Regions from separate parts of the Caballeronia sp. GAWG1-5s-s genome, predicted to be linked through region 3. Evidence: predicted binding sites of a transcription regulator. Region 3 holds the regulator's gene; each other region holds the start of a gene.
The links. Region 3 encodes LexA, which represses DNA repair genes until DNA is damaged. Its sites were predicted from a motif close to ACTGTATNNNNATACAGT; they were not measured.
Positions count from the first base shown of each region.

Region 1 (10,511 bases), on a different contig from region 3:
GCTCGCTCCAGTCGATGCAGGTACACGCGAACCGCCGCCGCCGCGCGCGCTGCGCAGTGACGTCGATGCCCAGTTCCGCGAACGCCTGCGCCCCGTCGGGCGTGGTGTCGAGCGCGGACGATTCGCGCGTTGCCGGATCGTCGCGCGCGGCCGCGAGCCAGCGGCGCGCGAGCATGCCGTCGAAGAGCCGCACGGCCAGTTCGCCCGCGAGGTGGTCGTAGCAGGTCCGCGCATAGCGCATCTCGAGCGGCACGGCGCTCGCCGGACGCTGCGGCGCGGCTTGTGGCGCGCTGGCGCGAGCGAGATTCGCGAGCGCCTCGATGGCGGCGGCGATATCGGGCGTCGCGATGCGGTAGTAGCGATGCCGCCCGCTGACTTCGAGCGCAAGCAGGCCGCCTTCGGTCAGCCGCGCGAGATGCGCGCTCGCGGCGGACGGCGAGAGGCCCGCGATCATCGTCAGTTCGCCGGCGGGACGCGCGGTGCCGTCCATCAGCGACCAGAGCATCGCGGCGCGGCCCGGATCGGCCAGCAGCGCGCCGATGCGCGAGAGGCCGGGACAATGCCGCGAGCGGACGTCATCGAGAGCGGGATTCATGGCAAGGGCACGCAAGAGAAGGGTACGCAACGGTCGATGCCACCACTGTAGCGCGCCCGCGCACCCGACGTTTCACATCCGCGTGAAATGTCGATGCGGCGCTCGCGGCGCTAGAATGGTCGCTCTTATCTCCCTCGTATTACCACGCAGCCAGGAATTCGCATGTCCAAGCTCATCACCGCAGCCGCGCTCGCCGTTCTCGCCCTGTGCGCGGGCTGCGCGGGCGGGCCGTCGTCGTCGGCGGGCGGCGGCAGCATCACGATGTACGGCACCATGGATCAGGGCGTCACGGTCCACAACTAGCCGCCATTTTTCGCGGCCTATAATCGCGGCTTCTTTCTTCGCTGGGAGCCGCCATGACCACGCCGACCCCGCCCGCCGCCTTGCGCGCAGGCCGCGCCGAAACCACCTTCCGCTTCCTTGCCGAGCCGATTTCCGTCAACTTCGGCGGCAAGGTGCACGGCGGCGCGCTCATGAAATGGATCGACGAAACCGCCTACGCCTGCGCCGCGATGTGGAGCGGACGCTACGCGGTGACGGTGAGCGTCGGCAACATCCGCTTCAGGCGGCCGATTCTCGTCGGCAATCTCGTCGAGTTGCGCGCGCGCGTGGTGCTGACGGGACGCACCAGCATGCACATTCACGTCTCGGTGCACGCGGGTGACCCGAAAGTCGGCGAGCTGGAGCAGACCACCGACTGCCTGATGGTGTTCGTCGCCGTCGACGAAAAAGGGCAGCCCACGCCCGTGCCGCCGTTCGTGCCGGAATCGGAAGAAGAGAAACGTCTCGCGAAATACGCGATGGACGTGAAAGACGCGCTCGATGCAATCGTCGAACTGAAGCCGGAAGAAGTGGCGGCGGGCAAGGTCTGACGCGACCTCGCGTTCCGCGCGGGGCGGTTCTGTTCGCGAGTGCGCTTCTGGGCGGCCTCGACCGTTCCGTGCGCACGACGCCACTGCGCCGTACGGACGCTTGCCGAGCAGGCGCGCTCGCCCGACTTGCGCTCGTTGACCGAAACCGCCTGCGAACGCCTGCTTCCTGCCGACCATCTCGTGCGCCCGACGCGACTGCGCCGTGCGAACGCTTGCCGCAGCAGGCGCGCTTGCCGGCCGAGAGCGCCTGAGACCGCCTACTTCCTGCCCACCATCTCGTGCGGCTTCACCCATTCGTCGAACTGCTGCTCGGTCACGTGCCCGAGCGCGAGCGCGGCGGCCTTGAGCGTGGTGCCTTCCTTGTGCGCCTTCTTGGCGATCTGCGCGGCCTTGTCATAGCCGATGTGCGGATTGAGCGCCGTCACGAGCATCAGCGATTCGTTGAGCAAACTGTCGATGCGCTCCTGATTCGCCTCGATGCCCACCGCGCAGTTGTCGTTGAAGCTCTGCGCGCCGTCCGCGAGCAGGCGGATGGACTGCAGCACGTTATGCGCGATCATCGGCCGGAACACGTTCAGCTCGAAGTTGCCGCTCGCGCCGCCGAAGTTTACCGCGACGTCGTTGCCGAACACCTGACAGCAAAGCATGGTCACGGCTTCGGACTGCGTCGGATTCACCTTGCCCGGCATGATGGAACTGCCCGGCTCGTTCTCCGGAATCGATAGTTCGCCCAGGCCGCAGCGCGGGCCGCTCGCGAGCCAGCGAATGTCGTTGGCGATCTTCATCATGCTCGCCGCGACGGTCTTGAGCGCGCCGTGCGCGGCAACGAGCGCGTCGGCGGCGGCCATCACCTCGAACTTGTTGGGCGCGGTTTCGAACGGCAGGCCGGTCAGCTTGCCGATGGCCTGCGCCACTTTCACCGCGAACTCCGGATGCGCGTTCAGCCCCGTGCCGACCGCCGTGCCGCCTTGCGCGAGTTGATAGAGATGCGGCAGCGTCGCTTCGACGTGGCGGATGCCCTGGTCCAGTTGCGCGACGTAGCCGGAGAACTCCTGACCGAGCGTGAGCGGCGTCGCGTCCTGCAAATGCGTGCGGCCGATCTTCACGATATCCGCGAACTGCTGCGCCTTCTTGTCGAGCGTCTCGCGCAGCGTCTTGAGCGACGGCACCAGATGCTTGACGATCGCATATGCGGCGGCGACGTGCATCGCGGTCGGGAACACGTCGTTGGACGACTGGCCGCGGTTCACGTCATCGTTCGGATGCACGAGTCGCTCTTCGCCGCGCGGCCCGCCGAGCAGTTCGCTCGCGCGATTGGCGATGACCTCGTTCAGATTCATGTTCGTCTGCGTGCCGGAACCCGTCTGCCACACGGCGAGCGGAAATTCGTCCGGATGCTTGCCGTCGATGATCTCGTCCGCCGCCTGCATGATCGCCTGCGCCTTCTTTGCGTCGAGCACCTTCAGGTCCTGATTCACCTCGGCGGCGGCGCGCTTGATGATCGCGAGCGCGGTGATGAGTTCAGGCGACTGCTTTTCCGTCGATATCTTGAAGTTCTGCAACGACCGCTGCGTTTGCGCGCCCCAGAGCTTGCCGTTGGGCACGGCGATCTCGCCGAACGTGTCCTTCTCCATGCGTACATCGCCCTGTGCGTTCTGTGTCATGGCCTGATGTTCCTTTGAAGTGGTCAAAGCTGTTCGTCGACGGGCAGCAGCTTGAAGAGGCCCGTCATCGCGTTACGGTAAAAGCCGGCGTCGGGATCGAAGTTATAGGTCACCGTGCCGATGTCTTCCTGGCTGGTCCACACGAGACCGGACTGCGGCGAGCCGGTGCGGCGCAGCTCCGCCATCACCGCCGCGCTCGCCAGTTCCACGCGCCAGCTCGCTTTCGGCGAGATGCCTCGGTCGAACAGCGCCGCGACCTGCTCCGCGATCGGTTTGCTGTGAATCACGAGCGCCAGTTCGGTGTTGAGCCGCGCCGAGCGGGGATCGAGATTCATCGATCCGATCACGAGGATACTCCGATCGATCACATACGCCTTGGCGTGCAGACTCGCGCGCGACGAGGAACCGAAGAGGCCCGGCGGCGGGCGGCTCTCGCCTTCGGGCTGAAGCGGCTTGAATTCGTACAGCTCGACGCCGTTTTGCAGAAGCGGCATGCGATACGGCGCATAGCCCGCCTGAACCGCGACGGCATCCGTGGCGGCGAGCGAGTTGGTCAGCACCGCGACGCGCACGTGGCGGCGCGTCAGGTCGGCCAGCGCCTTCACGCCCACGTCATGCGGCACGAAGTAGGGCGACAGAATGAGGAACTCGTTCTGCGCGTTCTTCATCAATTCGGCAAGCCGCGTCATCGGCGGGCTTTGGTAGTCGTCGCTCGGATGCTCGATTTTCGCGGGCGAATCCGCTTCGAACTCGGTCGGCGCCCAGACGAGGCTCATCTCGCCGCGCGATATCTGCTGGGCGAGCGGCGTCGCGTTGAGCGGCTTGGCGTTCAGCGGGTCCGCTTGCTCGCGCCAGTGATTGCGCAGATCCTCGCGCGTCTTGTCGAGTTCGGCCGGATCGAACTTCTGCTTGTTCAGCACGCGCAGCGGGTAGGAGAGGGTGCTGTTCCAGTAATCGTCGAAGCTCGCGGAGACTTTGTGCACGACGGGGCCGGCCGTGAACATGTCGAGGTCGCGGAACTGCAACGTCGGGCTGGCGTTGAAGTATTCGTCGCCGAGATTTCGGCCGCCGACGATCGCGATCTGGTTATCCGCGATCATCGCCTTGTTGTGCATGCGGCGCGTGAAGTGGTTCAGATTCGTGAAGAAGTTCTGCGTGCGCTCGGCGAAGCTGCGCTGCGCGCTGCCGTACGGATTGAACACGCGAATCTCGATGTTCTCGTGCGAGTTCAGCGCCGCCATGATGCGGTCGATGTCCTTGAAGTTCAGGTCGTCGACCAGCATGCGCACGCGCACGCCGCGATCCGCCGCGTAGAGCGCCGCGCCGAGCAACAGCTTGCCCGTGTTGTCCTCTTGGGCGATGTAGTACTGCATGTCGAGCGTCTTCGTCGCGGCGCGAGCCAGCGCGACGCGCGCCTGAAGCGCGTCCGACCCGGTCGGCAGAAGGCGCACGGCGGATTCGTCCGGATGCTGCTTTTCGAGCGGCGCGAGCACCGTTCGGAGCGGCGTCGGCTCCGTCGCGGGCAGCGCGTGCGTCACCGGACGATCGAACGCGCTGGCGGGCGGGCGCGTCGCGCATCCGGCGCAGAGCGCGGTGAAGAGCGCCATGACCGCCATGCGGCGCGTGCGGCTCACCCATTTGGTTGTATTCGTCGCGATTGGAGCGCGCGCGACTTCGCTTTCGGCTTGGCGAATTCCCCGGATTTCCGACACTTCGCTTCCTCTTTTTTTGTTTATCTCGATTCGGCTGCTTCCGTGCGACCGCTTGCAGCAACAGCAGCTTCGCGACGCAGCAAGAAACGTTCTCGCCGATGCGGCATCTCGAATTTATTCTAGGGGAACCGGCGTGCGGGCCAGGCGAGCAAACGCACGATGCGCGGGAATCGGCAGGCGAAAAAAAAGCCCGCTCGGCAGAGCGGGCTGTAACCCCTGTTACTGGATAAGTCTCAAGGAGGAGACGGGTTCATCCTAACAACGCGCGCCACGAGCACCAACCAAGCATTCTTGCTTTGCATATGCGTGACGAGCGCATCTTTCAGGCAACCCGCTTCGAAGCCCCGTCCACGCGATCGTCGGCGCGCGCGACGCCCGTTTCCACCAGCCGCCTGCTGATGCGATGAAAGCGCAGCGTCATCAGCGCGGCGACGCTCGCCAGCCCAGCCGCGAGTCCCCACCACAAGCCTTTGGCGCCCAGTTCGAAGTGGAACGCGAGCACATAGCCCGTCGGAAACCCGACGCCCCAGTAGCCGAACGCGGCGGCGAGCATCGGCACGCGCGTGTCTTTCAGGCCGCGTAGACAGCCCGAGCCGACCGTCTGCATGCCGTCGACGATCTGAAACACGGCCGCGACGCTCAATAGCGATGCGGCAAGCGCGACGGTCCGTGCATTGGCGGGATCATCGAGATGCAGATACAGGCCGACGATCGCGCGCGGCGCGGTAATGAGCACGAGTCCGGAACACATCATGAAGCCGACGCCGAGCGCCAGCGCGACGAAGCCCGCGTGACGCGCCGCGACCGGCACGCCCGCGCCCGCCCAGTAGCCGACGCGCACGTTCGCCGCCTGCCCGATCGCGAGCGGCACCATGAACGCCGCCGACGCCACGTTGAGCGCAATCTGGTGCGCGGCGAGCGGCGCTTCGCCGAGCAGTCCGACCATCATGCCGGTCGCGAGAAAGAGCGTCGATTCCACGCCGTACGTGATGGCGACGGGCCAGCCGATGCCGAAGAGTTCGCCCATGAGCGGCAGATGCGGCCGCGCGGCGGCGACGAAATGCCGGTAACGCGGGCGCAGGTGCAGCAGCGCGACGAGCGCGAAGGCCGTCAGCCAGACGGTGATCGCGGTGGCCGCCGCCGAGCCGAGAAAGCCTTCGCGCGGCAGGCCGTACGCGCCGTGAATCAGCCCGTAGTTCAGAAAGCCGTTGACGAACACGCCGCCGATGGACACCCACAGCAGGCGCTTCGCCGCCCCGATGGCCGGCAGGAACGCGCGCATCATGCCGATGCCGATCAGGCTGCCCGGCGTGCCCCAGCGCAGCACCGCGCAGTATTCGCCGACGTTGTGCGCGAGCGTCGCGGGCTCGTGGAACGCGAGCAGAATCGGCTCCGCATACGACAGCAGCACGAACGCCGGCACGGCGAGCAGCACGGACAACACGAGCCCCGTCCAGTAGATGCCGGGCACGCGGTGTTCCGCATCCGCGCCGCGCGCATGCGCGACGGCCACGCTCACCGACGTCAATACGCCTTGCAGTAGCGTCACCACGACGAAGAACATGTTCGCGCCCAGACCGCCCGCGGCGAGCGCGTCGGGACCTAGCGAGCCGAGCAGAATCGTGTCGGTGACGCCCATCGCCATTTGCGACAGTTGCGCGATGGCGAGCGGCGCGGCGAGGCGCGCGGTATCGACGGCATGGCGAGACAGGCTGACGTGTCCCGAATGCGCGCGGGTCGCGCGGCTGGTGTGCGATTGCATGATCGAGAGAAAGGAGCGGAAGGGCGCGTGGACGCGTCCGTGTCGCGCGCTGAAACCTGAACGAAAGACGCCTAGCTTATGGCCTCGCGCGCGGCATGTCGATGACGCGCCCCGTTATGGTCGTCTTTTCGCAAGCGGCGGGCGCATGGGCGCAAGCGGTATCAGTCGGGCGCGCGCACTCGGATCTTCTGGCCGTCGAGCATCACGACCTGACCCGCGCGGATCTTGCAGGTCTTGCGCAGTTCCACTTTGCCGTCGACGGTGACATCGCCCATCGCGACGCGCGCCTTCGCCGAGCCGCCGCTATCGGCGAGTCCCATCAGCTTGAGCAGGTTGTGGAGTTCGACGTAGTCGCCCGTGAGGGTGAATTGAAGCTGCGGCATGGCGGGCGTTCAGATGCGAAAAGACTTCGATGATAAACCAGCGCGGGACATCATCCGGGCACACTGCGTGCTCTTACACGATCGACCGTTCGTTTCGCCGGATTAAGCACATGTAGCGAAGTGAAACCGCCGGTAACAATGACCCGTTTCGAGAAACTCGCGCGTCGTCCGGCCGGTCTGTACGTTTGATCGATGCAGCTTCGGTCATCTTCTAACCGACAAGTCGCGTCATCGCGCTCCAAGTTGTCGAACGCGTTTGGCGGACACACCCAGAGAGGACAAGCTCATGACTAAGGCTCGAATTCTGATGATCGGCGCCGCTTTCGCCGCGATGGCTGCCACCGGCGCGCAGGCGCAAACCGCTCAACCGGCGGACTCGGCTCCCGGCCAGGCGCCGATGCAGGTGCAGCAGCAAGTGTCGCCGCCGCCGCAAAACGTGGTCGCGCCGGCACCGACCGATCCGCTCGTGCAGAAGCGCAACGCCGACGCGCAGGCCAATGCGGAATATCGCGCGTCGAAGAAGGCGTCGAAGGCGGAGATGAAGGCTGCCGACAAGCAGGCCAAGCAGCAGTATAAGGAGCAGGTCCGCAATGCGAAGATCAACCGCAAGGCCGACAAGGCCGCCGCGAAGGACGACCTGAACGCCGCGACCGACCGCACGCCGAAGGATGAAGGCGAGCAGCACTGATCGCCTAGAGCGCCGCGAAGCCTCGGTGTCTCCGGCTTCGCGGTAGGAACACAACGACCACACTAACGACCACACGGAGGACGCCATGAATCGACGCACCCATACATTGCTGGCTGCGCTCATCGCGGGCGCGCTGACGAGCGTGAGCGCGGCACCGGCTTTCGCGCAATCGACGAGCGACGCGCCGACCCACGCCGACAAGAAGGCCGCGAAGAAGCAGGCCGAAGCCGACAAGGACGCCGCCGTCGCGCAGGCGAAGGCGGACAAGAAGAAGACCGAAGCGCAATCGGAAGCGAACGAAGCCGCCGCCAAAGCGAACCTGAAGGACGCCAAGAAGGCCGACTAAGCCAGTACCGCAAGCCGCGGCCCGTCGAAGGAAAGGCGCGCCGCGGCAAAGACTTGCGTGCGCGGGTTGTATGGATATACAGTGTGCGTCACTTCTTTCGACGCCCGCTTTCCTCTGTGCTGACCCTTCCGGACGACACCGCCACCGCCGACGCCTCCTCGGAGAACGTCGCCGCCTATCTTGCCAAGCTCAACGATGCGCAGCGCCGGGCGGTCGAATTCGGCGTCGATGCGCCGGGGCGCTGCGGCGGTCCGTTGCTCGTGATCGCGGGCGCGGGCTCGGGCAAGACCAACACGCTCGCGCATCGCGTCGCGCATTTGCTGGTGAAGGGCGCGGATCCGCATCGGATTCTGCTGCTGACCTTTTCGCGCCGCGCGGCGCTCGAAATGACGCGACGCGTGACGCGCATCGCGACGAACGCGCTCGGCACGAAGAGCGCCATCGCGCAGGGGCTCACGTGGTCCGGCACGTTTCACGGCATCGGCGCGCGGCTGCTGCGCGATTACGCCGATCTCGTCGGCCTCGCGCCGTCCTTCACCATCAACGACCGTGAAGACTCCGCCGACCTGATGAACCTCGTGCGCCACGAGCTCGGGCTGTCGTCGAAAGAGAAGCGGTTCCCCGCCAAATCCACCTGTTTCGCCATCTACTCGCGCGTCGTCAACACGGGCGCGTCGCTCGCCACCGTGCTGGATCAGGCGTATCCGTGGTGTCGCGAGTGGGAAGCGGACTTGAAGCGCCTCTTCGCCGCGTACGTGAGCGCAAAGCAGGCGCAAAGCGTTCTCGACTACGACGACCTGCTGCTCTACTGGTCGCACCTCGCCGCCGAGCCGAGCATCGCGGCCGACTTGTCGAGCCGCTTCGACCACGTGCTCGTCGACGAATATCAGGACACGAACCGCCTGCAAGCCACCATCCTGCTCGCGATGAAACCGGACGGACGCGGCCTCACCGTCGTGGGCGACGACGCGCAGTCCATCTATTCGTTTCGCGGCGCGACGGTGCGCAATATCCTCGACTTTCCGCAGCACTTCGACGCGCCTGCGGCGACCGTCACGCTCGACCGCAACTATCGGTCGACGCAGCCGATTCTCGAAGCGTCGAACGCGGTGATCCGGCTTGCCACCGAGCGCTACACGAAGGATCTGTGGACCGACAAGGCATCGGCGCAAAGGCCGCGCGTCGTTTCGGTCGCGGACGAGGCGGATCAGGCGCGCTACGTCGTCGAGAAAGTGCTGGAGGCGCGCGAGGGCGGCATGAAGCTCAAGTCGCAGGCGGTGCTCTTTCGCGCGGCGCATCACAGCGCGACGCTCGAAATCGAGCTCACGCGGCGCAACATTCCGTTCGTGAAGTTCGGCGGCCTCAAGTTTCTGGACTCCGTGCACGTGAAAGACGTCCTCGCGGTGCTGCGCTGGGCCGAGAATCCGCGCGATCGCGTCGCGGGCTTTCGCGTCGCGCAACTGCTGCCGGGCATCGGGCCGGCGATTGCGGGGCGCTTGCTCGATAGCGTCGCGCAGGCCGAGCGCGCGCCGACCGCGCTCGCCGCGTTCGGCGCGCCCGCGCGGGCGAGCGAAGACTGGCCGCGCTTCGTCGCGCTCATGGGCAAGCTGTGCGGGCGCGAATCGCCGTGGCCCGCTGAATTCGAGATGATCCGCCGTTGGTACGAGCCGCACCTCGAACGCAATCACGAAGACGCGGCCATCCGCATCGGCGACGTGTTGCAGATGGAGAGCATCGCGTCCACGTACCCGACGCGCGAGCGTTTCTTGACCGAACTCACGCTCGATCCGCCCGACGCGACGAGCGACGAATCCGGCGTGCCGCTCATCGACGAGGACTATCTGATTCTCTCGACCATCCACTCGGCGAAAGGGCAGGAGTGGCGCAACGTGTTCGTGCTGAACGGCGTGGACGGCTGTATTCCGTCCGATATGGGCACGGGCAGCGACGAGGAAATCGACGAAGAGCGCCGCCTGCTGTATGTCGCGATGACGCGGGCGAAGGAAGATCTGCACATCGTCACGCCGCAGCGTTTCTACGTTCACAACCAGACGAATCTGGGCGATCGCCACGTCTGGGCGCAGCGCACGCGTTTCATTCCGCCGCATCTGATGCGGCACTTCGAGGCAGGCGCATGGCCGCCGGTGCCGGTCGCGGCCGCGCCGACGGCGGCGGGGCTCGCCGCGGCGGCGAAAGCGAAGATCCATATCGCCGCGCGGCTGAAGGGAATGTGGGAGTAGGGCCGCGCTCGTTCAGCGCGAGGCGCGTGAGGCTCGCGGCACGCGCGGCGCGCTTCCGAAAATGCTGCGCAGCCAGGCCGCGAAGCGCGTGAAGCCGTCGTAGGGTTCGTCGACGAAAAGCTCCGGCCGCATCGAGCGCAGATATTCGAGCAGTTGCTGCGCTTCCTGTTTCTGGATCGATCCGTAGAAGATGCCCAGCCGCAGCAGCGCGCGCAGTTCGCCGAGCTTTTCGCGCGCGGTGGACCCGAC
Region 1 is NZ_JALQDC010000010.1:123,512-134,022, reverse strand. Features, by position in the region: gene NCR34_RS10110 (ArsR/SmtB family transcription factor) at 1-595, opposite strand, end outside; gene NCR34_RS10105 (hypothetical protein) at 758-898, shown strand; gene NCR34_RS10100 (acyl-CoA thioesterase) at 952-1,467, shown strand; gene fumC (class II fumarate hydratase) at 1,725-3,131, opposite strand; gene NCR34_RS10090 (phospholipase D family protein) at 3,155-4,747, opposite strand; gene NCR34_RS10085 (MATE family efflux transporter) at 5,166-6,605, opposite strand; gene NCR34_RS10080 (RNA-binding S4 domain-containing protein) at 6,767-6,988, opposite strand; gene NCR34_RS10075 (hypothetical protein) at 7,275-7,676, shown strand; gene NCR34_RS10070 (hypothetical protein) at 7,762-8,022, shown strand; gene NCR34_RS10065 (ATP-dependent helicase) at 8,139-10,262, shown strand; gene NCR34_RS10060 (DUF4088 family protein) at 10,275-10,511, opposite strand, start outside.
Region 1: NCR34_RS10065 (ATP-dependent helicase) is a predicted target of LexA. The motif match lies at 8,088-8,105, and genes of this name have one in related genera.

Region 2 (10,511 bases), on a different contig from region 3:
CCCCGGCGGACGCGTCTTCGGGCCGATGCGCTGCATCGGCTTTCTTTTTTGAGAGGTTCCTAGGTTTTGCTCGGTAGAATCGCGCAACTTTTGCTCAGCTTTACGCGTTCAACCGACCCGAGTCGATTGGTAAATTACCGGTTCTCTCAGGTTCGTCACTGGCCCCTCGGAGGCTGACGGATCATTCAGCGCCACTCCAGCGATGGAGCTGGCGTTTTTTTTTCGCTTGTGACGGCACGGAAGCCGGCAGTTTCAGACATACGGATGAATTTGTGATTGCGAAGCGAGCGAAGGTCTATGGCTGATGACATTTATCGAGCACCAACGCGCCTATCGCTGCTGCTTTGCATCGTCTGCGGTGCCGCCGTGCTGCTTGTGTGCATCGTGGTCGGGGAGCAGCTCGCGACGAAAAGAATGGCGGACCATGAGCAACTGATTGGCCGCGATCTGGTTGCATCAGTCGACCGAATCCTCGACAGCGTCAGTACGCGACGCCGCGAACAACTCGCCGGGCTGCCCGGTGAAGCGTGCAGCCGGGCTTGGCCGTCACTGTCGGTCCTCCAAACGTATGTGCGCTACGTGCGCGCGATTGCACTGGTATCCGGCGATCGCGCCTACTGCTCCTCCGCGTTCGGAGCCATCGACTTCTCGCTGTCCGACTACCCGCTCTCTTCGGGCATACGCGACAGCATCGGTCTTCTTCCGCAAACGCAGTTTCAGCCGGGAGTGCCGGTTCTGGCCATGTTCCATCGGACGGCGCCCGGTCGAGGTGTGCTGTCGATCGTTGAGGCGGAGTACCTCACCGATGCCCTCGCGCATGGTCTCAGGTATGGCGCGCATACAGCCGTGATCTCGGTCTCGGGAACCGGGACTATCAGTGCTCGTGGCGTCTTTATGCCGGCGTCCGCACCGCTCGCTGAATACACGACGCGGGTCGCATCGCAGAAATGGCCATTTGCAATCTTGGTGTCGTCATCCGCAGGTTTTGTTTCCGGCATGCACTGGGAATACAGAATTGCGGGCTTTGCGGTCGGGCTCCTCGTCGACGGCTTGATCGCCGCGATCTACCTGCTTACGTTCGCCCCCCGGCGACTGGTGCTGACCGCCGTGCGTCACGCGCTTCGGCGCAATGAGTTCCATGTCGTCTACCAGCCAATCATTGATACCGCCACGCGGTCAATGGTCGGCGTTGAGGCTTTGCTCCGGTGGGACCACCCGAAACTAGGCGCGATCAATCCGGCGTCGTTCATGGCGGAGGTCGAGTCGAGCGAAATGCTTGGACCCGTTACGCAGTATGTGATGCGGACGGCAGTGGCCGAAATGGCCCAGCAGTCGGCAACGGTCCCGTTGCGCATCGCGGTCAACGTTGCGCCGCGTGATCTCGAACGACGAGGCTTCGTCGCTCAGGTCGAAGCCCTTACCGCTGAGTTGCCGGCGAGCGCCTGTCTCGTTCTGGAACTGACCGAGCGGTTCCTGCTTAGCAAAAGCACACATACAGCGGCTACGTTCAACGCATTAAAAGCGAAGGGAGTGAAGTTCGCGATCGACGATTTTGGGACCGAGCACAGCAATCTCGATCTGCTTGGCCGGTTCCCGTTCGACTTTGTGAAGATCGATCGGCAGTTCGTGAGCGAGGTGGACAAAGGCGGCGCCGAGCTCATCCGGGGCATCGTCTCAGTCGCGAGGCATTACGGACTGGAGGTCATCGCCGAAGGCGTCGAGACCGAATCCCAGCACGCCGCGCTGTCCGCAGCTGGAGTCCCATTCGCGCAAGGCTACCTATATCAGCGGCCGGTGAGGGCGGAGCAACTGGCGCAGCTGCGCGAGGTAGCCACAACCTTCTGAATCGTGGCTCGCACGGTGCAGAGTGGTCGAAAAACCGGAAGGCATAGCGAAATCCGTAGCTTTCGAGCTTTGGCCTCGTCCTCGGCTCCGTAGACTAGCGTCATTCCCCGCGCTTTTGCGCATCGAACCTAACCCTCCAGCGTGCTGGAAGGCCACTTCTTTCCCGCCGTCTGATGACGGCAATCTTCTGGCGACCCTTGTTGGTCGCCTTTTTTCGTCCCCTTGGGAGCCAATCCCAACGGGAGACGGCTCCCTTTTCATTTAGGAGCTGTCTATGTCTCGCACTCTCGCACCTGTCGTCAAAGTCTCCAGCATGAACGGTTTCATGGCGAATCAGCGTGTGGTCGGTCAGGACGTCGAGGCCAGTCCGCCGCAGCTTTACACCGGTCGTATCAGTTCGGTGTGGAGCGACGGTACGGCAATGGTCGATTGGGACTATTCGCTCAATCACCAAGCCGAACGGCATCTCGTGCAAAGCGGTCGCATCAGACTGCATCACCTGAGCCGCAGCGCCTCGTAGTTCTTCGTAAATGACGCGTCCAGTGCAGTGCGCTGGACGCCGTTTCTTGGTCCAAACCTTTCCTTGATGGGAGCCTCCCATCGCGGGCGGCTCTTACTTTTCTCAGGAGTTGCCCTTGTTTCCGATCATTAAACACGCTCTGAACAGTCTCGCCTGGTACGCCAAGCAGGACGCAGAAGCTTGGAAGATGCTGTCGTTTCTCGTTGTCGTCGTGTCGCTCTCGACGGCAATCGCCTCGGTCACCCACTGACCCGCGCAGCTCAACGCTGCGTATAGCTCATTTCTCTTCCCTTTGGGGCAAACCAGCCCTTCGGGAATGGATTGCCCCGCTTTCATTTCAGGTGATCCATGTTCAAGTTTCTCTGCTCCGTGTTGCTTCTTTCGGTTCTGACTGGCTGCGCTACTGCAGACTTCGGTTCGCCGAACACCTATCAGCGCTACGACGTTCAACGCATCGGGCAGTTCGAGCAGGCAACCATCCTGCGCGTGCGTCCGATCACAATCGAGAGCAATTCCGACTCGTCGGGCATTTCCTCGATCGTCAGTGCGGCAGCGGGTGCCTTCCTGGGCTCGCAAGTCATCGGCAATGGTCGCGGCCGCTACATCGCAGGTGCGTTGTCCGGCTCCGCTTCGGGACTTATCGCGCAGCGCGTCAGTTCCGTGATGTCGCGCCACACCGGCGTGGAAGTCTTCCTTCGACGCGCCAACGGCCAAACAGTTGTCGTGACGCAGGTCGATGACCAGCAGTTCGCCCCGGGACAGCAGGTTTTCCTCGTCTCAAACGGGTCCGGCTACCGGATCACCCACTAACCGGCGAATCGACGCAACCATCTGACGAGTTATCAATGAACCACTATCAGTTGATCGCCCACGGGCAGACCAGCGGCTGGAATCCCTCCGCCAACGAGGTGAACGGCAAAAACTTCTACGGGATGCTCCCGGTGGAAGTCGCTGCACAGGCAGGTGACGTCGATGAGTTCGAGGCGATCGTGTCGCACCCTGAGTTCAACGCGTCCGGCGCCAGGCCGCACCGATTCGCTGCAGTTGGGCGGCTCAGTGACTGCGGTCCGGGTTTCGTTGCGCACGGAGACGCTCTTTGTCGATGTGCTTGAGCATCGTGCAGGTTCCGGCGTCGCGCTTAGCTTCAGAACTCGTCGCGGCCGTTCGGACCTGACGGGCGGAGGTGAAAACCACGTCGCCCTGACTCAACTCGAAACGCCCTCGGGCTATCGAGCGATGCTGGACGGCTTGCGTTTGGCCGGCGGAATCGACTCTAAGTGCGGAGGTCGTCGATGAAGCTGGCGAAAGTAAAGATCGAGTACAGCTCCGGAACCACGATCATGGACCGGGTTACACTCGATCCAGCAACTGGCCGAGTTCATCTGGCGCCGCGTGTTCTCGGGCTGCTCGCCAAGATGGAGGAGTCTGAGTGCTCACCGTCTTTCACGCTCGAATACATGGGCTACATACTGCCTGTGTCGAACGTCAGCGGGGGGTACGTAGTCTCGCTCCCTGCGGGCCCGGGTCCGGGATGGCGCCAGGTGTTTCATGCAATCAAAACGCCGACGAAGGATCAACGCCAGCAGAACGGGCGTCTGCTCCACACGCTCTCAGCGGCTTCGATAGTTGGCGCGGTCGGTTATGCTCATTCCGCGTCATCCTGGGACTTCTTGACCGCAGCAAACACGATCGCTCTTGCCTTGGTTGGGTTAGTATTGTGGTACTGCGGCTATTTCAATATGAAAGGAGAGTGAAATGGGTGCAACGATTTTCACGCTGGTCCTGGGCCTCTCCATTGCAGGTTTCTTTCTGTGGACCGGGCACAACGGGCAAAAAGCCGATCGCGAACGCGATTGGGGCAAATGATTCGACGCAGCGCCAGCTGAGTCCAAAAGACGAAACCGCACCTCTCGGGGGTGCGGTTTTTTTTTCGCCTTCATTTTTTGCGCGCCTTCGGGCGCGCTCTTCGTTTTAGGAGCTTCACCTATGAATCAAACCAACACGGCTGCGCTGCCGGCCGGCGTTGCGGCGACCGGCGAAGTCGATATCAAGTCGGTCGCTCGGCTGACCACGGACGGCAAGACGGTCGATCAGGTGTTCACGGAACTGTGCCGCTTCTTGCGCGGGACCGAGATCGAACCGGAATGGCTCTGCCACGCGAACCTGCAGGACGACGCGAACGAGGCCATGTACGGGGCGCGCCACAGCAGACCGTGGCCTGAGCCTTCCTCATACGACCGGGTCTCCGTTTCTGTTTGCATCGGAAACTGCGAGGGCTGGATTGTGCATGTCGACTACGTCAGCCGACCGCAGCTTAGCGATTCGCTTGATCGGACCTACGCCGTGATGCCCTTGCTTCGCGCGAAGGTGTTATCCAGTGACCACGCGTGGTCGCTGGCACGTCTGATCGCGCGTCTCCTCGACGCGGCTTAACCCCTCAGTCTTCTTCTGCGCCATCTGGCGCACTCAACCCTTGCGGGCATCGACCCGACAGGGACCGATTGTCCGCAATTTTCCGAGGCAATCGATCATGTACCAGCTTTCCTTCAAGGGCTTCGCCCAGTCGTTCCGCTCCATGCTCGAGGTGCTGGGCTTTCTGCGCACCGGCTCTCATGCCGATGGCATCGACGCAGCAGACATCTCCCTTACTTTCTTCGGCCACCCGGTCGCCGTGACCCGCTACAACGGCAGGCTGACAGTTCGCCAGCCGGGAACGGCGGTGAGCCTGTTCCTGTCGCTCATCGACGAAATCGACGCTGCGTACTTCAGACCGTCGTTTTCCGCGCTCCAGCCCTGGCAGATTCGGCGCGAGCACTGGAATCTGCTGTATCTCGCGTTCGACCTGGCTCGCGAACCGCTCTATCTCTTCTCGTCCGATCAGGTGGCCCTAGCCAACGAAGAGGCGGCCAAGGCCGGACGTCGTGGTCTGGATCTATTCGAGCTGCTGCAACAGGAGTCGCAACGCCGCTTCGGGTTCCGCTATGCAGGCCCGATGCTGGATGATCGGCAGTGCAACGGCCGGCACGAAGTTCATGTCGCCTATGCGCTGGCTGCTGGCAAGCCCGTTCCGCAAGAGGTGATCGACGACTACACATCGTTGTCGAAATTCGACTCGGACCTGCAATGGGCCAAGCCACTTCTGGCTGTGCCGGAGTTGCGGGGCGCACTGCCGCTTTCGAAGCTCGTGCCGCTCGCATCCGTGATGCGTCGTTCGAAGCAACCAATCACCTCGGCCAACGCAGCGTTGCTGGTGATGGTGATGGGCCTTGCCCCGAAGGAACCGACGACCGTCGAAGTCGATGACCTGCTGTACGCAAAGGGCATCCTCGAGGCGCATCCGTTGCCTGACTCGTATCTGAAACCGGTCGATATCGGCCTGCCGGCGTGCAAGTTCGCCGAAGTTCTCAGGCGCACGCTTGCCGACGGCATCAGGGACAGACGCTTGGCCGAACTGGAGAAGGCGCGCGAGGAGGGCAACCTCAGCCTGCGCGACCTCCAACTCGGCAAGCAACTGGCCATTCTCGATCACGGCAGGCACACGCACACGTACGCCAACGAGTTCGCGAAAGCGGTTCAGACGGCGGACGTGTCGTATCTGCTCGGCATGCTGGACCGGCCCGACGACGCCAACCGAACGACCAAGCAAGCTGTGCGTGAAGTGTTCGGCATCAAGCTCATCGGCGTGCGCGCCGCGGCTCGGCGCCGTGCGATCTTCGAGCTGGCAGGCATGGACGCGGCGCAACAGGCGGAATGGGAGTCGCTCTCGGTGTCGCAGCGTGAGGCTCGCCGACACGTCAACGAGAACGGTCTGTTCCTCGGCGATCGATACCTGCGGGCTGAATTGCATCAAGGCCGTAGCGACATCGGCGACGGCCTGCTGCTCTTTGATTTCGTCCTTGTCGTGGATGCGCGCGTGCGGCGCGAGCGTGAGGACGCCGCCCTTGCGCATGCCAACGCGAACCCCGGCCTCATGCGCCGCATGATCGAGCGCAACGACACGCTCATGGTCAAGCACGACTAGACCTGTGTCACTCGTGGATGACCAGTTCGGCTGGAAGACTTCTCGGCTGAGGTGCGGCAGATATACGCCGATCCACACTTGCATGGCGATTCAACAGGATAGGCGAATGGGTTAATCCAACGACGAGCGGCTCATCGCGGGCGGGGCCGCGCCGCTTCACAAACTGCAACGACACGCTGTCGCGCGCCGGGCGCACCGCGACTCGAAGCGGAGCCGGGCTGGTATCGCTCGCGGCGGCAAGCGGCCGGATCATGAAAAACAGCGACTCGCCGGTTTGCGCGGCGAGGTGCAGGCGCCGGAGCGCCTCGGGACGAACGTGGGTCTGCCAGAAAAGCAAAGCGCCGAACGTACCGGACCGAAGGATCTGCTCCGCCGCCCACAGTGCATCAGCCGTCTTTTGCGCGCGCACCACGTTGACCGACGTCTCGGGCAGGCCCCAATAGGCTGCGGCTTCGGGCTGAAACCGGTGCGGCGGTTGGAGAAGGGCGATACGCCGTTGGGCGACAGCTTTCAGCGCCGGCAACAACAATCGCAATTCACCGACGCCCGGCTGCTGCACCAGCAAGTCGGTCAGTGCGCCCTTGGGCCAGCCGCCGCCCGGCAGTTCTGCGGCGAGCGTCTCAGATCCACACGGAATGACGTTCAGACGAGCTGAGGCCAGTTGAGAGCCGCGCCAGATCGATGGATGAATGTCTTCGAGGGCTAACGCTCCCATGTCGAACCCCGTACTGTACGTTTGTACAGTAGTCTACATGAATGATCGTCATGTGGTCGTCCAACCAATCGAGTCCTTGCTAGCAGCCGACAAGAGGCTGTCGTTTAATTACGCCAGTAAAAGATGCCGAGCCGTAGAACTTACTTGTGCTGAGCCTTGTCGAAATTGCCGAATAACACGCACGTTCGAATCACGCGCAGCGCAAAAAATATCGCAAAAAGCGTTGAATCGAGCGTGAAACCGCAGAGATTTACGGCAGAAGGTGCTTACGGATAAAACAGCGGCTTCTCGCGCGAACGATTGCGGACAGTTAGCTTTAACTGTAAGCGACGTTTACCCGATGTAACTATTTGTTGCAGAGCATCGATGTTGGATCAGACAATTCGTTCCCGCTTCGACTGACGGCGCAATGAGCAAGTCGAACTAATTACTGGTCTGCCGCTATGAACACCGCTTCTGATCTCAGTGCTATCCGCGAATTGAACATGTCGTATCTGATGCTCGCGCAACGCGTTCTGGCATCAGACCGGGAAGCGGCACAGTCGCATCTGGGCCTCTCGAGGGAGATGGCAGACCTGCTGCTGAAGCTTTCGCCGGAGCAAACGCAGAAGCTCGCGTCGTCCTCGCAAGTGCTGTGCTTCTTCCGCATGAGCACTGATGCGATGGTCGTTGAGCTCGCTGGTCGCAGCATTGGTGTGGCAGCGAAGTCGGCGGTTTCGAACGACGCTCTGCTGGCAGCATGACCATTACCACGCACACCGCCTCGAAAAGCTCGCCAACGAAGGGGCTCTGGTAACCCGCGCGATACTCGACATGAGCGGGCGATCGATCAGCGACTATCCTTACGTCGTTACCACGAGAAGCCGCAGGAGCCGCAATGCAAGCCTCCGTCGTTCGAAGATCCGTCGATCTCAGTGCGTACCCGAATCTCGTGGTCGTGTTATTAGGCTTTCGCGTGCGCCGACTGAGGGGCATCGCAGCGATACTTGGCATCGGTAAAGGGCTTCGACAGATCGAATTGAACCCGCCCGATGGCTTGCTTTCGAGTGAGCAAGTATTCTTCTCGCTCAACCATATCGGTATCCGGCAGTATTGGCGCGACCTCGACAGCCTCGAAGCATTTACCCGCAGCGAGCCGCATTCGCGCTGGTGGCGCGACTTCCTGCGCGATAGCCGCGGCGCAGGCTTCTGGCATGAAACGTATAGCCGGCAGGGTATGGAAGCCGTCTATATTGACATGCCCGGGCCGGTGGGCTTCGATCGCTTTGCGCCCGAACGCAAACCGACCGGTCCGTTCATGAGCGCGCGGCAGCGGATGGGCGCGAATTAGTGGATAGGGTCTGACGTACGCATGACCGATCGTCGCCCGGCCATGCCGTTTGGTCAGTCCATCGTGGAATGAATGATGAGGCGCGAAGCTACACGCGCAGGTTGAATAGCCGCAGCAGCTCCTCACGAAGCTCCGAGATGTCGAGCACGTGTTGGGCGCGCGTGAGCGCGACATACAGCAGCCGCATCTCGTCCTCGTCCAACGTCAGCCGCCCATCGACCATCTTGAAGCGGAAGTCATTGACGATACGCACGCGTTTCCACTCCAGTCCCTTCGCTCGGTGAATGGTCGAGATGACATAGTCGGCTTGCGCTTCGGGCGTCTGACGTTGAGCGAGCGCACGCAGGTAGCCGGTGCCGCGGTCGTCAACGATCTCGACAACCGGCAGCAAGTCGCGCCCGACCGCGCCGCGGGCGAATGCCTGCGCCTCTTTCCAGTTTTCGAACAGCGACAGTGCTGTCGGCCGAAACGCTCGCCGGCCGCTAAGCAACTGGTCGGCGCCGTCGGCAAATGCGATGATCTCGCTCGGGTTCATGCGCAACGCGGGGCGATGGCCCATCTCGACACCCGCCGCGAACTGCCAGATGGCCGTGGCGTTCTTTCGGCAAAGCACCGCGTCCACCGGCGGCTGTACCGACGGATCTTCGACCATGATGGAGCCGATGCTCGGCTGGCCTCGGATCGGGGTGCTCTCTCCAAGTAGCGCAAGCACGCAACTCGCGAGTCCCGCGAAGGTGGGCCCAAAGCGGAACGATTCGGTCAGCGGCCGCTCCGGTGCATCGATTTGCGCCATTGCGTTGATAGCACCGCGCCACTCATAGATTTGCTGATACGGGTCGCCCACGTAGATGGTCTGCGCGTGCCGTTGCTTCGCGAGGACCGACAGCATGATGCCGTCGCTGTCCTGCGCCTCATCGAACAAGATGAAGTCGGCGTTGATACGTGGATTGGACTGGCCCCACACCTTCAGATAAACGTCCGGCTGTATCGCCTTCAGGCCGCGCGGGTTAATGCTTTCCGCCCATAGCCGTCCAATGCTCGGTGCGAGCTGCTCGCGCAGCCAGTCGGCGGCATCGTCGCGGATCTTTTCATCGACCGGTATGTGGAAGGGCTGCGGCGTATCGTCGGCGGACCGACAGAAGCGGCCGAGACCGTCTGCAATCATACGGCCGATTTCGAAGGGCGCGACCTCCGCGTTCTTTCCCGTGATGGTCGGCACTTCAATAGGCCCGAAGCCGTATCGGGCAGCCAGTTCGTGCGGCGGCTCGGACGGCAGATTGATGCGTGCGGTCAGCCACGCGGGGGCGCTCGCGTAGGCGAGCGAATGGACGGTGCGCGCTGAGACGTTGGCTGGAAAGCCGCGGCGCGCCGAGTCCGCGATTTCCTTGTTGAATGCCAGGTAGCTGCCGCGCTGGCCGGTAAGCTGCTGAGCGACGAGCCGCAGCGTCGAAGTCTTGCCTGCGCCCGCATACGCCTTGACCTTCAGATCGCCGCCGCCTTTTGCGGCTTCGACGACGGCTTCCTGTTCCACCGTGGGTTTGTATGCCTTGGCCACCGAACGTCCATCCAACGAAAAGAAGCAGTGTGCCGCAAGTTCGACTGGCGGGCAGCCGTGCTGCTGTCTGCCGCTACTTCCGTCGGTCGGCGACAAAGCGGGGCGGAAAGATGATGCAGCCGGATTCGTCGCGTTCTAGCGGGACGTCGGAATTGTCGAGCATCTTCTCGACCTCTTCAACCTCGGGCAACGGCGGCCACGGCCATGCTTTAGTCGCCCATGACGGTATCTCGTCCTGACGAACAAAGCCGAACTCCTCGGGCTCGTCCCAAATCAAGTCGAATGTCTCGTTCAGAATTTGCTGCATATAGGCGACGTGCTCAGGACGCATCGACCACCAGTGACGGCGAATGCGGTCTTCGCCGGCGATGACCGTGCGCGACTCGGGATCGAGCACGAACCGGTGCTTCATGTACGGGTCGCTGGCCCATAACGAATCCCACTCGCCGACCGCATATCGTTGCTTCACTCCTGCCAATAGTGTCCCCATTGGTGGCGTTCGCGCGCCTCGATGGCTACCGCCAT
Region 2 is NZ_JALQDC010000039.1:21,094-31,604, reverse strand. Features, by position in the region: gene NCR34_RS26240 (EAL domain-containing protein) at 298-1,845, shown strand; gene NCR34_RS26235 (hypothetical protein) at 2,120-2,365, shown strand; gene NCR34_RS28120 (hypothetical protein) at 2,481-2,615, shown strand; gene NCR34_RS26230 (outer membrane lipoprotein) at 2,714-3,175, shown strand; gene NCR34_RS26225 (hypothetical protein) at 3,211-3,477, shown strand; gene NCR34_RS26220 (hypothetical protein) at 3,658-4,119, shown strand; gene NCR34_RS26215 (hypothetical protein) at 4,352-4,798, shown strand; gene NCR34_RS28380 (hypothetical protein) at 4,896-6,386, shown strand; gene imuA (translesion DNA synthesis-associated protein ImuA) at 6,394-7,101, opposite strand; gene NCR34_RS26200 (flagellar transcriptional regulator FlhD) at 7,545-7,844, shown strand; gene NCR34_RS26195 (monooxygenase family protein) at 7,979-8,431, shown strand; gene NCR34_RS26190 (3'-5' exonuclease) at 8,520-9,986, opposite strand; gene NCR34_RS26185 (hypothetical protein) at 10,060-10,398, opposite strand; gene NCR34_RS26180 (hypothetical protein) at 10,452-10,511, opposite strand, start outside.
Region 2: imuA (translesion DNA synthesis-associated protein ImuA) is a predicted target of LexA. The motif match lies at 7,114-7,131, and genes of this name have one in related genera.

Region 3 (10,511 bases):
GCCGAAGGCATGGGCGCGCGCGGCAAGGCGGCGCATGCCCAGTGGAAGCAACGCTTCGACGACTACGAGAAGCAGAACCCGGATTTGGCGAAACAGCTCTGGCAGATGCTCGAATCCAAGCTGCCCGATGACTGGGACGCCGACATCCCGACGTTCGAGGCTGACGCGAAGGGCATGGCGACGCGCGAATCGTCGGGCAAGGTGCTCAACGCCATCGCAAAGCGCATTCCGTGGATGATCGGCGGCGCGGCGGACCTCGCGCCATCGACGAAGACGAATCTCAAGTTCGAAGGCGCGGGCAGTTTCGAGCATGACAACTACGCCGGGCGCAATCTGCACTTCGGCATTCGCGAGCACGGCATGGGTTCCGTCGCCAACGGGCTCGCGCTCTCGAACATGCGGCCGTTCGCGTCCACGTTCCTGATTTTCAGCGACTACATGAAGCCGCCGATCCGGCTCTCCGCGATCATGGAAGTGCCGGTCATCTATGTGTTCACGCACGATTCCATCGGCGTGGGCGAGGACGGCCCGACGCATCAGCCGATCGAGCAACTGGCTTCGCTGCGCGGCGTGCCGGGACTCTGCACACTGCGGCCGGCCGATGCGAACGAAGTGAGCGAGGCGTGGCGCGTGGCGCTGTCGTTCCCGAAGGAGCCGTCGTGCATCGTCGTCACGCGCCAGCCGCTGCCGACGTTCGACCGCACGAAGTTCGGCTCGGCTGAAGGCGTGCGGCGCGGAGCCTACGTGCTCGCCGATGCCGATGGCGGCAAGAAGCCGGAAGTGCTGCTGCTCGCGACCGGCAGCGAAGTGTCGCTGTGCGTCGAGGCATGGGAGAAGCTCACGAGCGAGGGGATCGCGGCGCGTGTCGTGTCGATGCCGTCGTGGGACATCTTCGAGAAGCAGGACGACGCGTACAAGGACTCGGTGCTGCCGCCCGACGTGCATGCGCGCGTGGCCGTCGAGCAGGCCGCGACGCTTGGCTGGGACCGCTACGTGGGGCGCTTCGGCGCGACCATCGTGATGCACACGTTCGGCGCGTCCGCGCCGCTGAAGGCGCTGAAGACGAAGTTCGGCTTCACGCTCGAAGGCGTCTACGAAGCGGCGAAAAAGCAGATCGAGCGCGTCAAATCCGCCGCCGGGGAGTGATCGACATGCAGATCGGCATCGTAGGGCTAGGGCGCATGGGCGGCAACATCGGCCGCCGCCTGATGCGCGACGGACACGAATGCGTCGTGTACGACCACAATCCGCAAGCCACCGACGCGCTCGCGAGCGAAGGCGCGACCGGCGCGAACGATCTCGGCGATCTCGTCGCGAAGCTCGCCGCGCCGCGCGTCATCTGGCTGATGCTGCCGGCCGGCAAGATCACCGAGGACACGCTTTCGGACCTGCACAAGATCCTGCAAGCGGACGATGTAGTGATCGACGGCGGCAACAGCTTCTACAAGGACGACATTCGCCGCGCCGCGCAGTTCAGGGAGCAGGGCGTGCATTATGTCGATGTGGGCACGTCGGGCGGCATCTGGGGACTGGAGCGCGGCTACTGCATGATGATCGGCGGCGACGAGGCCGTCGTGCGCCGGCTCGATCCGATCTTCGCGACGCTCGCGCCGGGACGCGGCGACATTCCCGCGACGCCGGGCCGCGAAGGACGCGATCCGCGCGTCGAGAACGGCTACATGTATTGCGGGCCGGTCGGGTCGGGGCACTTCGTGAAGATGGTGCACAACGGCATCGAGTACGGGCTGATGCAGGCGTATGCGGAAGGCTTCCACATTCTGAAGCACAAGGAATCGACGGACCTTCCCGAGAACGAGCGCTATTCGCTCGACCTCGCGGATATCGCGGAAGTGTGGCGGCGCGGCAGCGTGGTGTCGTCGTGGCTGCTGGACCTGACGGCGGGCGCGCTCGCGAGCGACGGCGGGCTCGAACACTTTTCGACCATCGTGGCGGACAGCGGCGAAGGGCGCTGGACGATCGAGGCGGCCATCGAGGAAGCCGTGCCCGCGCAGGTGCTCTCGGCGGCGCTGTACACGCGCTTCCGCTCGCGCGACGCCGATCTGTTCCCCGAGCGCATGCTCTCTGCGATGCGCTTCGGCTTCGGCGGCCACAAGGAGTTTCTGGCGAAGTAACGCGCTGAGCGTCCGGTTAGACGGCGATGGACCGCGACGGTCCATCGCCGTTTTTCATTTCATCATGCGACGGCGGAAGAGCCACGCGCAGACGAAGAACGGCAGCACGGCATAAGCGGCGAGCACGCCTGCGTGCAGCGCGAAACCGTCGAGCGGGCGGCCGAGCATCGCGGGGCGAATCAGTTCGACGGCGTGAACGAGCGGCAGCGCCTGCGTCACATGCTGCGCGAGCGCGGGTAGTTGCGCGACCGGAAAGAAGACGCCGGACAGGAGCAGCATCGGCGTGAGCGCGAGCGTCTGATAGAACATGAAGAAGTCGTAGCTCGGCGCGATGGCCGTGACGATCATCGCGGTGCTCGCGAACGCCAGCCCGGTCAACACGATGACCGGCAGCGCGAGCAGCATCGACGGAAAATTCGCGTAGCCGAGCGCGCCCGCGACCAGCATGATCGCGACGCCCGAGAGCACCGACTTGCTTGCGGCCCACACCACTTCGCCGAGCACGATATCGCCGAGCGTGAGCGGCGTGTGCATGATCGCTTCCCACGTGCGCTGGACGTGCATGCGCGAGAAGCCGGAGTACATCGCCTCGAAGCTCGCGGACATCATCACGCTGGAGGCCACCGTGCCCGCGGCGAGAAACGCGATATACGACACGCCCTCGACGTGGCCGACCATCAGGCCGAGACCGAGTCCGAGGCCGAACAGATAGATCATCGGGTCGGCGAGGTTCCCGATCATCGAGGCGACCGCGAGTTTCTTCCAGACGAGGTAATTGCGCCGCCAGACCGACATCCAGTGCGTCGCGTTGGCGGGCAGCGCGTTGGTGAGCGGCGCGGCGTCGCGCGCGTGCGTCTCGCTCGGCTTTTTGCTGGCGACGCGCGGTTGATCGAAGGTTTCCATCGCGATTAATCCACCATTTCACGCCCGGTCAGGCGCAAGAAAACATCTTCCAGATTCGCCGGACGATGCAGATAACGCACGCCCTCGCGCCCCTTGACGCGCGCGTGGACCGCTTGCGGATCGTCGACGTAGCAAAAAAGCGTCTCGCCGCTCACTTCCATGCGCTCGACGAGCGGTTGCAGTTCGGCGGCCAGCGCCTGCGGGTCGGGGCCGTAGATTTCGATCACGTCCGAGCCGATCACCGACGCGATCAGGTCGCGCGGACGGCCTTCGGCAATTTTCCGGCCTTCTTCGATCACGCAAACGCGGTCGCACAGGCGCTCGGCTTCTTCCATGAAATGCGTCGTGAGCAGCATGGTCTTGCCGCGCGCCAGCAGCGAGCGCAGACGTTCCCAGATGAGATGGCGGGCCTGAGGGTCGAGACCGGTGGTCGGTTCGTCCATGATCAGCACGTCGGGATCGTTGACGAGGGCGCGCGCCAAGGTCAGCCGCCGCTTCATGCCGCCGGACAATTCGCCGACGCGCGCATCCGCCTTGTTTTCGAGCCGCGCGAATTCGAGCAGCGACGGCACGAGCGCGTCCATGCGCGCGCCCGCGATGCCGAAGTAGCGGCCGAAGACGACGAGGTTCTCGCGTACGCTGAAGTCGGGATCGAGATTATCGAACTGCGGCACGACGCCGACGCGTTCGCGGGCGAAACGCGCGCGCGACGGCACAGGTTCGCCGACGAGCCGAATATTTCCGTGATCGGGCGACGTCATGCCGAGCAGCATCCTGAGCGTTGTCGTCTTGCCCGCGCCGTTCGGCCCGAGCAGGCCGAAGCATTCGCCGGGACGCACGTCGAACGAGAGGCCGTCGACGACGTTCTTCGCGCCGTAGCTTTTTATGACTTCGCTGAAATCGATGGCGGGCGCGCCGGCTGATTCCGGGGCGTGCTCGCGCGTGGTGCGCTGTGTCATGCGTTTTGTGCCGGGGAAAGTCCAGCGAGCTAGTGTAATCGAATGCACCGGCGCGGCGCTTGTGCGGGCAGAAGCGGTGCGCCGGGAGAGTCGTGCGTGCATGCCGAAAGCCGCGAAGCCTTGTGCGACGGGCTTCGTCGCAATCTGGCACGCGGCCAGCTAGTCATGAGTCCAACGTGGCGCGGGTTCGGCGCGCTACTGCGTGAAGTTAGCGTTTTCCATCGTTGCCACGTCCGGCGCGGCACAGGATCATGAAGTTACGCCGCAGTCAATCTGCGATGCGGCAGGGAGGCATCATGACAAGCTATAGAAAGATTCTGCTGTGCTACGACGGTTCCAGAGAGGGCCGCAAGGCGTTGCGACAGGGCGCGAATCTCGCGCTCGACCTCAACGCGGAAACGCACGTGCTCGCGGTGGTCGACATGCGGTCGAGCATCGCGCAGAGCGCCGGATTGCTGACCGATATGGCCTGCGGGCGCTTCGAAGACGCGGCGCGCGATATCTTGCAGGAAGGCGTCGAGTGGCTGCGCGAGCGTGGCCTGTCGGCGCAGGGGCATTTCGCGTTCGGCCATCCGATCGACGAAATCGCCGCGCTGGCCGACAGCCTCAAGGTCGATCTCGTCGTCGTGGGGCACCGCTGCCGGAGCGGGCTCGCTCGTTGGTGGATGGGCGCGGGCAACACGCCTTTGCTGGATCGCGTGTCGTGCAGCATTCTGGTTGCCGTCTGTCAGGCAGGCGAATCGGCGGAAGCGGAAGATGCCGCTGCGTATGCCGCGAAGCCTGCGAAGGCCGAAGCGGGCGCCTGAGCGTGGATGGCTGGCGGCGCACGTCAGCCGTTGAGATTGACGGCGACGAGCTTCCATGACACCAGCCCGCTGCGGTGAAATATGGCGGAATAGCGGGCGTCGCCTGCGCCGTGCTGGTACGTCACGACGAACGTGTTGATGCTGCGATAGCCGGCCGTCGTCTGCGGCGGTTGCGGAGCCGGATTCGATGCGCTCACGGACACGCTCGCCGGCGCCGACGCATTTGCATCGGCCTGGCCGGCCGCGGGCGGACGTTCGCCGGGATTGCCGCGCGGCGGTATGCCGTTCAGGATCGCGGCGACTCCGTCCGGCGTCGCGTATGAATCCACGAGCGGGCCGACCAGCGCCGCGCCGATCATCGCGCCGATGATCGCGAGCGGGTTGCCGCTCTTCTGCACATCGATGCGCCGCGTGAGCAGCGCGGCGATCTGATCCTTCAAGCTCGCGCGCAACGCGGGGAAATCGACGTATTGGTTGACCGTTTGGGCGTCTCGCGCGTCGGCCGCGCGCTTGACGCGGTCCAGCACGATATACGGCGACGCATAGACGAAGCCCAGCGCCGCGACGAGCAATACGGCGGCGAGCGTGGCGACAATGAAACGAGCGGTGCGGGACATGCGACGGCCAAGCCTTCAGCGGAGGTCAATGCAGGATTGACCGCGCCGACGCACGACTAATTCCCCAACTCGCCGCCAGTTCACGCCACCGTGCCGCCCGTGAGACCGGCGCGCTCTTCGTCGATGCAGCGGTCGATCATGCGCGACACTTCGCCGATCTTGCCGACGAGGATCAACCGCGACTCGCTCCGGTACACGCGCACGGGCGTGCTCCGCGGCGGCTCCGCGTGAACCGTCTGCGTGAGCGACACGCGCGCGAACGCAGGCTGGCGAGACGGCAGTGCGGGCATGGAATAGAAGAGATCCGGCGCAGCTTCGGCCCGCGAAGGCGCCGCGGTGCCGCAAGGAATCAACGCACGCAGATGACGCAGACGGCCGAACTGGCGAAAGGGCAGCAAACGGGCAAAACGTTCCATCATGACTCTCCAGACGATAGGACGCACCGCGGCATGCCGCGAGCGGCTGCCGTCCGTGCTTGATGTACTCGAAACGCGCCGCGTCTTGCGTGGCGTGAAGAGGCGCTCAGCGACGCATGAACGCGCGCTGCCGCCGCTGACTAGAACTCGCCCGAGCGGATCAGGCCCACTGCAATGCCTTCCAGCGCGAAGTCTCCGCTGCCGGACCGCACGAAAATGTTCTCGTAGTCCGGGTTCTCCGCGATGAGCTCGACGCCGTCGGGACGTCGCTTCCAACGCTTGACCGTGACGTCGTCGCCGAGCCGCGCAACGACGATTTGTCCGTCCTTCGCCTCGGTGCGCTTCTGAACGGCGAGCAGGTCGCCGTCCAGAATGCCGGCGTCGCGCATCGACAAGCCGCGCACTTTCAGCAGATAGTCGGGCTTGCTCGAGAAGAGCGCGGGATCGCACGCGTAATGCTGCGAGATATGCTCCTGCGCGAGGATGGGACTGCCCGCTGCAACACGGCCCACGAGCGGCAGCGAGAGCTGCATGATGCTCGCATGCGGCAACGTGAACTGGTGCGGCACGTCTTCTGAACGTCCTGCGTCGCCAATCAGCCGGATGCCGCGCGACGACCCCGCCGCCAGTTCGATGACGCCCTTGCGCGCCAGTGCCCGCAGATGCTCTTCCGCAGAGTTCGCGGAGCTGAAGCCGAGCTCAGCGGCAATCTCCGCGCGGGTCGGCGGAAAGCCGGTGCGCTCGATTGCGCGCTGGAGCAGTTCGAAGACCTGCTGCTGACGCGCGGTAAGTTTTGAGGTTCTGGTCACTGGCTCGGGCCTCTCGTGCACTGTATGGATCAACAGATGACTGTATTTTTATACAGTATTCAGAGCTTTTCAAGCATTACTTTAAGTTCGGCTCGAAACCGCAACACGCTCCGACGTTCGGCCCTGCGGGACCGCCGGCGACTCGCTTTAGCAGCTTTCGATATAAAAGACTGAAAAACGATTATTTCTGTTCATATAGGCCCGCCGATAGACTGATTCCGTCAATTGGATAAGACGGAGAACGGGGAATGCAAAGCACGAAAGCGGGATTGGGGACCAGGGCACGCAAAGCGCTGACCGCGCTGGCGCTGACGGCGGCGGGCATCGGCGCGATGGTCGCGGCGAGCACGCAAGGCCACGCGCAGACGTCGTTTCTGAATGTGTCGTATGACCCGACGCGCGAGCTCTATCAGGACTTCAATCAGGCATTCGCCAAGAAGTGGAAAGCCGAAACCGGCGAGACCGTCACGTTCAAGCAGTCGCATGGCGGGTCGGGCGGACAGGCGCGCGCGGTCATCGACGGCCTGCAGGCGGATGTCGTCACACTCGCGCTCGCCTATGACATCGATGCGCTCGCGGGCAAGGGACTCGTGGCCGCGGACTGGCAGAAGCGGCTGCCGGATAACGCCTCGCCGTACACGTCGACGATCGTGTTCCTCGTACGCAAGGGCAACCCGAAGCACATCAAGGACTGGGACGATCTCACGAAGCCGGGCGTCTCCATCGTCACGCCGAACCCGAAAACGTCGGGCGGGGCGCGCTGGAACTATCTCGCCGCGTGGGCCTACGCGCAGCACAAGCCGGGCGGCAACGAGCAAACCGCGAAGGACTTCGTCGCAAAGCTGTACAAGAACGCGGGCGTGCTCGACTCCGGCGCGCGCGGCGCCACGACGAGCTTCGTGCAGCGCGGCCAGGGCGACGTGCTGATCGCGTGGGAGAACGAGGCGTTTCTGTCGCTGAAGGAGTTCGGTCCGGACAAGTTCGAGATCGTGGTGCCTTCGGTGAGCATTCTGGCCGAGCCGCCGGTCGCGGTGGTCGACAAGGTCGTCGACAAGCACGGCACGCGCAAGCTCGCCGAGGCGTATCTGAAGTATCTGTATAGCGACGAAGGCCAGCAGATCGCCGCGCGCAACTTCTATCGTCCGCGCTCGGACAAGGTGCCGGCCGACCTCACGAAGCAGTTCCCGAAGATCAAGCTCTACACCATCGACGACACGTTCGGCGGCTGGACCAAGGCGCAGAAGACGCATTTCGCGGATGGCGGCGTGTTCGATTCCATCTATCAGCCGCAATAAGAACCGCAATAACAGCCGCAGTAAGCGCAAAACGTAAGCAAACCGAAGCGGCGCGCCATGACGCCGCCGGTCACACAAGCATTCGATGACACGCGCTCCCCGGCGCACTGGAACAGGACGAAAGCAAGGATGACGACTTTCACTTTGCGCAAGCCGAGCGCGCTACCGGGCTTCGGCCTGACGCTCGGCATCACGCTCGCGTATCTGAGCCTCGTGGTGTTGATACCGCTCGCCGCCACGTTCGCGAAGACGGCGACGCTCGACTGGGCGCAGTTCGTCCGCGCGGTGACATCGCCGCGCGTGCTGGCGTCGTATCGGCTGACCTTCGGCGCGGCGCTCGGCGGGGCGCTCATCAACGCGGTGTTCGGCTTTCTGGTCGCGTGGGTGCTCGTGCGCTACACGTTTCCGATGAAGCGCATCGTGGATGCCATCGTCGATTTGCCGTTCGCGCTGCCGACTTCCGTCGCGGGCATCTCGCTCGCGGCCGTGTATGCGGGCAACGGCTGGATCGGGCAGTATCTCGCGCCGCTCGGCGTCAAGGTCGCGTTCACGCCGCTCGGCGTGCTCGTGGCGCTGACGTTCATCGGCTTGCCGTTCGTCGTGCGCACGGTGCAGCCGGTGCTCGAAGACTTCGAGCGCGAGCAGGAAGAAGCCGCCGCGTGCCTCGGCGCGACGCGCTGGCTGACGTTTCGCCGCGTCGTGTTGCCGTCGCTTTTCCCGGCGCTGCTGACGGGCTTCGCGCTGGCGTTCGCGCGCGCGCTGGGCGAATACGGCTCGGTGATTTTCATCGCGGGCAACGTGCCGATGAAGTCGGAAATCACGTCGCTTCTCATCATCACGAAGCTCGAACAGTATGACTATGCGGGCGCTACGGCGCTCGCCGTCGTCATGCTGTGCGTGTCGTTCCTGATGCTGCTCCTCATCAACACGCTGCAATGGTTCCTGCAACGGCGCACGAGCCGCACGGGCGCGATCCCTGCGCACGCCGCGCATGCCGCGTCCGCGCAAGGGAGCCACGCATGAGCACGCCCGACACCAAAGCCATCGCGATGAACACCGCTGCGCCGCGCGATGCCCGCACGCTCGATCCCGTCACCGAACCGCGCGCGGTGCGCTGGCTGCTCACGGGCACCGCGCTGCTGTTCCTCGCGCTCTTCCTCGTGGTGCCGCTCGTCGCGGTGTTCGCGCAAGCGTTCGCGAAGGGCATCGACTATTACTTCGAGTCGCTCAAAGACCCGGACGCGTGGTCTGCGATCAAGCTCACGTTGACGACGGCGGCGATTGCCGTGCCGCTCAACGTCGTGTTCGGCCTCGCGGCATCGTGGGCGATCGCGAAGTTCGACTTCCGCGGCAAGGCGCTGCTGACCACGCTCATCGACTTGCCGTTCTCGGTTTCGCCCGTGATTTCCGGCCTGATCTACGTGCTGATGTTCGGCGCGCAAGGCTGGTTCGGTCCGTGGCTCGCGGCGCACGACGTGCAGATCATCTTCGCGGTGCCGGGCATCGTGCTCGCGACCATCTTCGTGACGTTCCCGTTCGTCGCGCGCGAACTGATTCCGCTGATGCAAGCGCAAGGCAACGACGAGGAAGAAGCCGCGCATGTGCTGGGCGCTTCGGGCTGGCAGATCTTTCGCCGCGTGACGCTGCCGAACGTGAAGTGGGGCCTGCTGTATGGCGTGATTCTCTGCAATGCACGCGCGATGGGCGAGTTCGGCGCGGTTTCGGTGGTATCGGGCCACATTCGCGGACAGACCGACACGATGCCGCTGCACGTCGAGATCCTCTATAACGAATACAACTTTTCGGCCGCGTTCGCCGTGGCCTCGCTGCTCGCGTTGCTTGCGCTCGTGACGCTCGGGCTCAAGCTCGTCGCGGAACGCCGCATGTCGCAATCGCTCGCCGATGCAGGCGCCACGAATTAAGGCAAAGGACACATCATGAGCATCATCGTTCGCAATCTGCAAAAGCGCTTCGGCGATTTCACGGCGCTCGACAACGTCACGCTCGACTTCCCCGCAGGCGAACTCGTCGCGCTACTCGGGCCGTCGGGATGCGGCAAGACCACGCTGCTGCGCGTGATCGCAGGCCTCGAATTTGCCGATGCCGGCCAGGTCGTGCTCAACGGCGAAGACGTCGCGCAAGTGGGCGCGCGCGACCGGCAAGTGGGCTTCGTCTTCCAGCATTACGCGCTGTTCCGGCACATGACGGTGTTCGAAAACGTCGCGTTCGGTCTGCGCGTGAAGCCGCGCCGCGAGCGTCCGTCTGAAGCCGTGATCCGCGAGAAAGTGCACGAATTGCTGAAGCTCGTGCAACTGGACTGGCTCGCGCAGCGGTTTCCTTCCGAGCTCTCGGGCGGGCAGCGGCAACGCATTGCGCTTGCGCGCGCGCTCGCTGTCGAACCGAAAGTGCTGCTGCTCGACGAGCCGTTCGGCGCGCTCGATGCGAAGGTGCGCAAGGAACTGCGAAGCTGGCTGCGCCGCCTGCACGACGATCTGCATATCTCCACGCTCTTCGTCACGCACGATCAGGAAGAGGCGCTCGAAGTGGCGGATCGCATCGTCGTGATGAATCATG
Region 3 is NZ_JALQDC010000004.1:200,627-211,137, forward strand. Features, by position in the region: gene tkt (transketolase) at 1-1,146, shown strand, start outside; gene gnd (phosphogluconate dehydrogenase (NAD(+)-dependent, decarboxylating)) at 1,128-2,132, shown strand; gene NCR34_RS06830 (ABC transporter permease) at 2,187-3,035, opposite strand; gene nodI (nodulation factor ABC transporter ATP-binding protein NodI) at 3,041-3,994, opposite strand; gene NCR34_RS06840 (universal stress protein) at 4,291-4,800, shown strand; gene NCR34_RS06845 (DUF2939 domain-containing protein) at 4,824-5,417, opposite strand; gene NCR34_RS06850 (hypothetical protein) at 5,498-5,833, opposite strand; gene lexA (transcriptional repressor LexA) at 5,974-6,642, opposite strand; gene NCR34_RS06860 (sulfate ABC transporter substrate-binding protein) at 6,891-7,937, shown strand; gene cysT (sulfate ABC transporter permease subunit CysT) at 8,067-8,960, shown strand; gene cysW (sulfate ABC transporter permease subunit CysW) at 8,957-9,859, shown strand; gene NCR34_RS06875 (sulfate/molybdate ABC transporter ATP-binding protein) at 9,875-10,511, shown strand, end outside.